2 linked regions of the Planctomyces sp. SH-PL62 genome follow. The protein of the gene in region 2 interacts with the protein of the main gene of each other region in a pairwise test. Links are inferred from orthologs where the notes say so. Each region holds a gene or a part of one and is shown on either strand. Other genes may lie near its edges.

What was found.
Region 1: the proteins of VT85_RS25950 (region 2) and VT85_RS06255 interact in binary tests that used the Escherichia coli proteins (3 or more experiments, as listed by UniProt). The link is inferred for Planctomyces sp. SH-PL62 from one-to-one orthologs.

Annotation. Positions count from the first base shown.
Region 1 is NZ_CP011273.1:1,614,665-1,617,585, forward strand. What follows is about bases 1-2,917. They hold VT85_RS06255 (cysteine desulfurase family protein), read left to right. Parts: upstream 1-811; coding sequence 812-2,023; downstream 2,024-2,917. Other genes in these bases: VT85_RS06250 (class I SAM-dependent methyltransferase), read right to left, coding at 1-537; VT85_RS06260 (HesB/IscA family protein), read left to right, coding at 2,114-2,443; VT85_RS06265 (hypothetical protein), read right to left, coding at 2,583-2,917. Also shown: more of VT85_RS06265, read right to left, coding at 2,918-2,921. UniProt on the Escherichia coli protein: Master enzyme that delivers sulfur to a number of partners involved in Fe-S cluster assembly, tRNA modification or cofactor biosynthesis. Catalyzes the removal of elemental sulfur from cysteine to produce alanine.
Region 2 is NZ_CP011275.1:72,352-75,601, forward strand. The notes cover bases 124-3,117. They hold VT85_RS25950 (iron-sulfur cluster assembly scaffold protein), read left to right. Parts: upstream 124-1,436; coding sequence 1,437-1,799; downstream 1,800-3,117. Other genes in these bases: VT85_RS25940 (glycosyltransferase), read left to right, coding at 124-335; VT85_RS25945 (glycosyltransferase), read left to right, coding at 397-1,395; VT85_RS25955 (hypothetical protein), read right to left, coding at 1,812-2,606; VT85_RS25960 (hypothetical protein), read right to left, coding at 2,642-3,117. Also shown: more of VT85_RS25940, read left to right, coding at 1-123; more of VT85_RS25960, read right to left, coding at 3,118-3,250. UniProt on the Escherichia coli protein: A scaffold on which IscS assembles Fe-S clusters. Exists as 2 interconverting forms, a structured (S) and disordered (D) form. The D-state is the preferred substrate for IscS.

The DNA.
Region 1 (2,921 bases), on a different replicon or contig from region 2:
GGCGGAGGCGTGGTGGACGTTGCCCTCGCGGTAGGTCACGCAGACGTCGTAGATGAACCAGCCCCAGGGGGCGTCGCGGTAGCCGTCGATCAGCAGCAGTCGCCCGCCGGGCTTCAGGACGCGGTGCATCTCCGCCACGGCCCGCTCCTGGTTCGGGTAGTGGTGGAAGCTGTTCGCGCAGGTGACGAAGTCGAACGACCCCGATGCGAACGGCAGTCGCTCGCTGTCCCCCTGGACGGGATGGACGGCGTCGGCGAGGGCCCGCCAACGGTGGGCGCCCTGCGTCAGCATGTCGGAAACGAGGTCGACCCCGACCACTCTCGCGTCGGGAATCGCCTCGCGGACCCTCGACGCGAAAACGCCGGTCCCGCAGCCCACATCGAGGATCGAGGCCGGCCGGCCCTCGGCGACCGCCCCGATCCGGCGGATCAGGGCACGATGCGAGGGGCCGAACAAAAGCCACTGGAGCACGCAGCGATCGTAGCTCTCGCTCCAGCGACCGAACTCCTCCGTCGCCTGCTTCTTGTCGTACGCCACTTCGGCCTCCCGCCGTGCCCGGCTCATTGCCAGTGGTTGGTCATCCCTGATGGGCGCGCCGGGCGGCTGGTCCGCCGTCGGCCCCCTCGCGCATCGTGGCAACCGGCTTTCTACCCGGCCCCGGAAACCGGCACAACCCGGAATTCTTCAAGGAGGTTCGGCCACGATCCGAAGGCCCGTCGCTTCCGGCGTCTTGATCCTCGGCGCTTCGGCCAGTAAGATAAAAAGTGCAGAATATGGTGCGAAAAATCCGCCCCGGGCGAGGTCCCACTCTGTGTCCAGGTCGGCCGTCTATCTCGACAATCATTCCACCACGAAACCCGATCCTCGGGTGGTCGAGGCGATGCTGCCTTATCTGACCGAGGTTTACGGCAATGCGGCGAGCGTCTCCCACCGTTTCGGCCGGGACGCGGCCGAGGCCGTGGAACGGGCCCGCGTGCAGGTCGCCGGGGCCCTCGGGGCGGCCCCTCGGGAGATCGTTTTCACTTCCGGGGCCACCGAGGCCAACAACCTGGCGATCAAGGGCGTGTTGCCGGGGCTTCGGCGTCGCGGCGATCATCTGGTCGCAACGACCGTGGAGCACAAGTCGGTCCTGGACGTGGTGGAACGTCTGGCCCGCGAGGACGATTGGAAGCTGACCCTGGTCCCCTGCGACGAGTCCGGTCGGGTGGACGCCGAGGCTGTGCGCCAGGCCCTCCGGCCCGAGACCGTCCTCGTCTCGGTCATGACGGCCAACAACGAGGTCGGCACCATCAACCCGATCCGGGAGATCGGCGCGATCTGCCACGAGCGCGGGGTCGTCTTCCACACCGACGCCACCCAGGCCGTCGGCAAGCTCGACCTGAACGTCGAAGCCGACCAAATCGACCTTCTCAGCCTCTCGGCGCATAAACTCTACGGTCCGAAGGGCATCGGCGCTTTGTACGTCCGTCGCCGCGATCCCCAGGTCCGGCTCCGGCCGCTGTTCGACGGCGGCGGCCATGAGCGCGGAATGCGAAGCGGGACGCTGGCCGTCCCTCTGATCGTCGGCCTCGGCGCGGCCGTCGAGCTGGCGATCCGCGAGCGGAGCGTGGACCTTCCCCGAATTCGAGGCCTGCGCGACCGGCTCGAAGCGGGAATCCGGGACCGCGTGTCGGACGTGACGCTCAACGGCCATCCGGTCGCCAGGCTGGACGGCAATCTCAATCTCAGCTTCGCCTACGTCGACGGCGAGGCGCTCATGATGGCGATGCGCGACATCGCCGTGAGTTCCGGCGCCGCCTGCACTTCGGCCGAGCCGGAGTCCAGCCACGTCCTCCGCGCGATGGGTCGCGACGAGGACTCGGCGCGGGCGAGCCTCCGGTTCGGCGTCGGCCGTTTCAACACCGCGGACGAGATCGATTTCGCAATCGAGCTCGTGGCGAACGCCGTCTCGACCCTCCGGCTGCACAGCGCTGCCTGGACGGCCGGGGCGGGGCGGAATTCGAGCGAACACGTTTCAGGTTGACGTCGTGGTATGATTCCCCGTGCGGAGCCATGCCGCTTCAGGTGGTTTCCGAGTCGTTCCGAGCGAGATGCAAGAAAAGGAGATCGTGCGATGGGCGTGACGCTGACCGAGAAGGCGGCCGACGAAGTCAAGAAGATCATCACCGACCAAAGCCTTCCCGAGGATACCGTTCTCCGCATCGGCGTCCAGGGCGGCGGCTGCAGCGGGTTCTCCTACAGCCTGAATTTCGACACCGACACCAGCGATCGCGACCGCATCGCCGATTACTTCGGCGTCAAGCTCGCCATCGACAAGAAGTTCGACCCCTACCTCGACGGCACCGTCCTCGACTTCTACGACGGGCTGGAGAAGCGCGGGTTCGTCTTCAACAACCCCAACGTCGTCAAGAGCTGCGGCTGCGGCTCCTCGTTCCAGGTCTGAGCTGAGCGCCCCTCGCGACGACCAGCAACCGAGGGCCGGGGGCGGCCGCAAGCCGCCCCTGGCCCTCGTCGCTTTCGAAAAGGGATGGTCGCGGCGACGCCCGGCCGCGCCCTTGCCGCGACGGCCGAGATGTGAAGAATCAAACCAACTTCCCGAGAACCCCAGGGCCTTCGGAGTCGTAGGCGGCCAGTTCCTGCGGCGTGACGCTCCAGCGGCCGGCGAGGTCCATGACGTCCTGCTCGTCGGGAGTCGTCCGATCTCCCCAATCGCCGTCCACCGTCGACTGATCGACGAACCGGCCGAAACCGAGGACCTGCTCCTCCTGGGTGAGCGGCCCCTCATCCCAGAAAACCTCGCCGTGTTCGCCGTGCCAGCCGTAGGCCCTGATGATCTCACCGTCGACCGCCCGGGCCCACCCCTGCAATTCGACGACGCGATGCGAGACGTAGAACTGGGCCTCGCCGAACCTCCGGCTCAG
Region 2 (3,250 bases):
TGCGCTGGGCCTGCCAGCTCCGCTTCCAGGCGGGGGCGGCCGCCGAGGCCGAGGAGGCGATCCGTCGGCTGCTCGGGCGGACCCCCGACGACGCCTCGGCCTGGCACAACCTGGGCACGCTCAAGCTCCAGCTCGGGAGCCACGAGGAGGCGGAGGGCTGCTACCGCGAATCCCTGCGGCTCCGCCCCGATCACGCGTCGACCCACCTGCACCTGGGATACGCCCTCAAAGGGGGGGGACGCCCGTCGGAGGCCGCCGCGGCCTGGCTCGACGCCCTCCGCCTGGCGCCGGACGACCCCGCCGCCCTGGAGGAGCTCGGCCGCCTCGAACGATGACGGCGGCGGCCGCCGGGCTTGCGGCGTCGCGGTGGAGGATCCGACGAGTCGGGAGGCGGCGATGACGTTGGTGCAGATCGTCGGGCCCACGGATCGATGGGTCCTGCATTCCCTCGCGCGGAAGCTGGCGTCCAAGCTCCCGTACGCGACCTTCGCGCCGTGGCGGCCCCGGCCGCTTTCGGGGGGGATCGCCTATTACGTGAACTACGCCCTCTACGAGGCGCCGAGCGGCGGCCTCGACGTGGGCTTCTTCACCCACGTCGAGGACGAAGCGGGGTTCCTCGACCGGGCGCGTCGGATGGACCACTGCGTCTCGATGTCGAAGCTCTACGCGGATTGGCTGCGCGATCGGGGCGTCCTCCATGCGACCCACGTGCCGATGGGGTTCGACTACTACCGCTTCCGTCCCAAGCTCGTCCTCGGCGTCGTCGGCCGGCTCGAGCACCCGCGGAAGGGGATGGCCCTCGTGGAACGGCTTCGGAGGCTGGATTTCGTCGAGCTGGTCGCCACGGGCGGCCTGCTCGAGGAGGACGCCCTCCGCGAGGCCTACCAGAGGGTCGACTACGTGCTCATCCCCGCCACGGTGGAGGGCGGGCCGATGAGCCTGCTCGAGGGCCTGGGCAGCGGCCGGCCGGTCATCGCCCCGGCGGGCGTGGGCATGGTGCCCGAATTCGAAGGCTCGCCCCAGGTCCTCCTGTACCCGGCCGGGGACGCCGACGCGTTGGAGGAGCTGGTCGCCTCGCGGCACCGGGAGAAGCTCGCCCGGGGCCGTCCGGTGCAGGGCCGGACCTGGGACGACTGGGCGAGGTCCCACCACGAGCTCTTCGCCGAGATCCTGCGAGAGCGCGGCCTCGCCCTGCCGGAGCCGGCGGAGGGGTTCCGATTCGGCCTGATGGGGGAGATCGACGTCCCGTTCGATGCGGACGTCGAGGCGCTGGAGGCCGTGATCGACGGCGTCTCGCGGAGCCTCTACTTCGGCGGGCCGGGCCCGGCCCGCCGGGACCTCTCCCGATGGGTCCGCGAGTTCCCGTGCGTCGAGACGCTGCTGGATCGCCTCTGAACCCCGGCCGGAGGGCCGGCGAAGTCCCGGGAGGATCGCCGATGGGTCGATTTTCGGACGTCTTGATGGACCACTTCACCTATCCGCGCAACTCGGGCGCCCTGGAGGCCCCCGACCGGGTCGGCCTGGCCGGCAGCCCGGGGCAGGGCCCCTTCATGTCCCTGCACCTGAGGCTGGAAGGCCGGACGGTGGCCGCCGCCCGGTTCCAGACCTACGGCTGCGGCGCGAGCATCGCCGCCGGCTCGATGCTCACCGAGATGGTCGTCGGGCGGACCGTGGACGAATGTCGGGCCCTGACCGCCGAACGCCTCTCCGAGGCCCTCGAGGGCTTCCCTCCCGACAAGCTGCACTGCCCCGTGCTCGCCGTCGCGGCCCTGCATCGGGCTTTGGAGGGGGACGCGTGAGCGGCACGGCCGTCACGCCGGGCGGGCCAGGGGGCCGAGCCGCCGGGCGAGCAACGACGCGTCGGACAGGTCGATCCGGCCGGCCCCGCCCGCGAGCTCGAGGAACCGGCGGCACTCGCGCCGGTACTCGGGCCCGACGTCCGCCTCGCCGAGCCTCGACCGCAGCCGCGACGCGACCCCCTCGGTCCATTTGAAGTGATGGACCAGGTAGCCGTCGCCGGGGCCCGCGGGCGGGGGCTCGTAGGAGACGCCGAGGGCGTCGTGGTTGACGCCGCCCCGCAGCCTGGCGCCCGCGCGGCAGATCATGACCTTCTGGGTCCACCCGCCGAGCGCGCCGCCCGTCAGCTCGCATCCGATCGGGAACTGGAGCCCGAGGTCCGGATCGGGGCGGACCGGCGCGAGGACGCCCCCCTCGGCCACGCGGTCGACGAGGCGGCCCCGGACGGCCCGGTCCCGACGTCGGCCCAGCGGCCCGACGACCTCCGCCAGCGGCGCCGGATACTCGTGGAATTCGTCCAGGTCCAGCCGCATGACGAAGTCGTCGGCGTCCACCCCGGCGGCGCGCAGGACGCGTTCTTCGACCGCCGCCTTCTCGGGGTCCGCGAAGCGGTCGCACTCGACCCAGGTCGCCGCGGCCGGCCGCCCCGCGGCCGCCTCCGCGGCCCTGGCCGCCAGGGCGCCGCGCGTCGGCGTGCGCACCACGACGAACGTCCGGCGCACGCCGAGCCGGTCGTAGTGCTCCAGGAAGTGGGGCAGCAGCCCGTGGTCCTCGTAGATCGAGACGACGGCGTAGACGCTCGCGCCCATGAGGGGGACGACCTCCGAAAGTCCGAAAAGGTTCGTCAGCTCGGAGGGAACAGCTCGGACCATTCCCGGAGCGCCCCGCCCAGGCGTCGCAGGTAGTCGACCTCCCCGCGGGCCAGGTCCTGGCCCACCCGCCGGATGCACTCGCAGGGCGTCGCGCAGCCCGAGAGGTCGACGGCGTCGACGACCCGCCAGAATCGCTCGTTGAACCCGATCCCCGGGGCTTCCTTGACCAGGTTCTGATAGACGTCGCTGGCGCGGGCGTGCCGCACCCACGGGCGGCCCATCGTGATCTGCCAGCCCAGGTGGTCGCACGCCTTCTGGGCGATCACCCCGAACCAGATGTCGTCGAATCGGCGGTACGGCCACCCTTCCCCCTGGAGCGGGAAGTACGCCAGCGGGGCGAATTCCCGCCGGAAGCACAGGTTCATGCCGCAGATCGGCGCATACTGGCCGCGCGGCAGGACCCGCCCGTCGTCCGGCGGGACGAAGTCGGTCATGGTCCCCCTCACGAGCTGGTGGGGGGCGTCGAAATCCGGGACGCCCGTCCACAGGCCGACGTTGAGCATCACGTTCGGCAGGACGCCCCGGTCGTCGTAAGGGAGCCCGCGGGTCCGCAGGCCGGGCACGCTCTCGGACCATCGCGG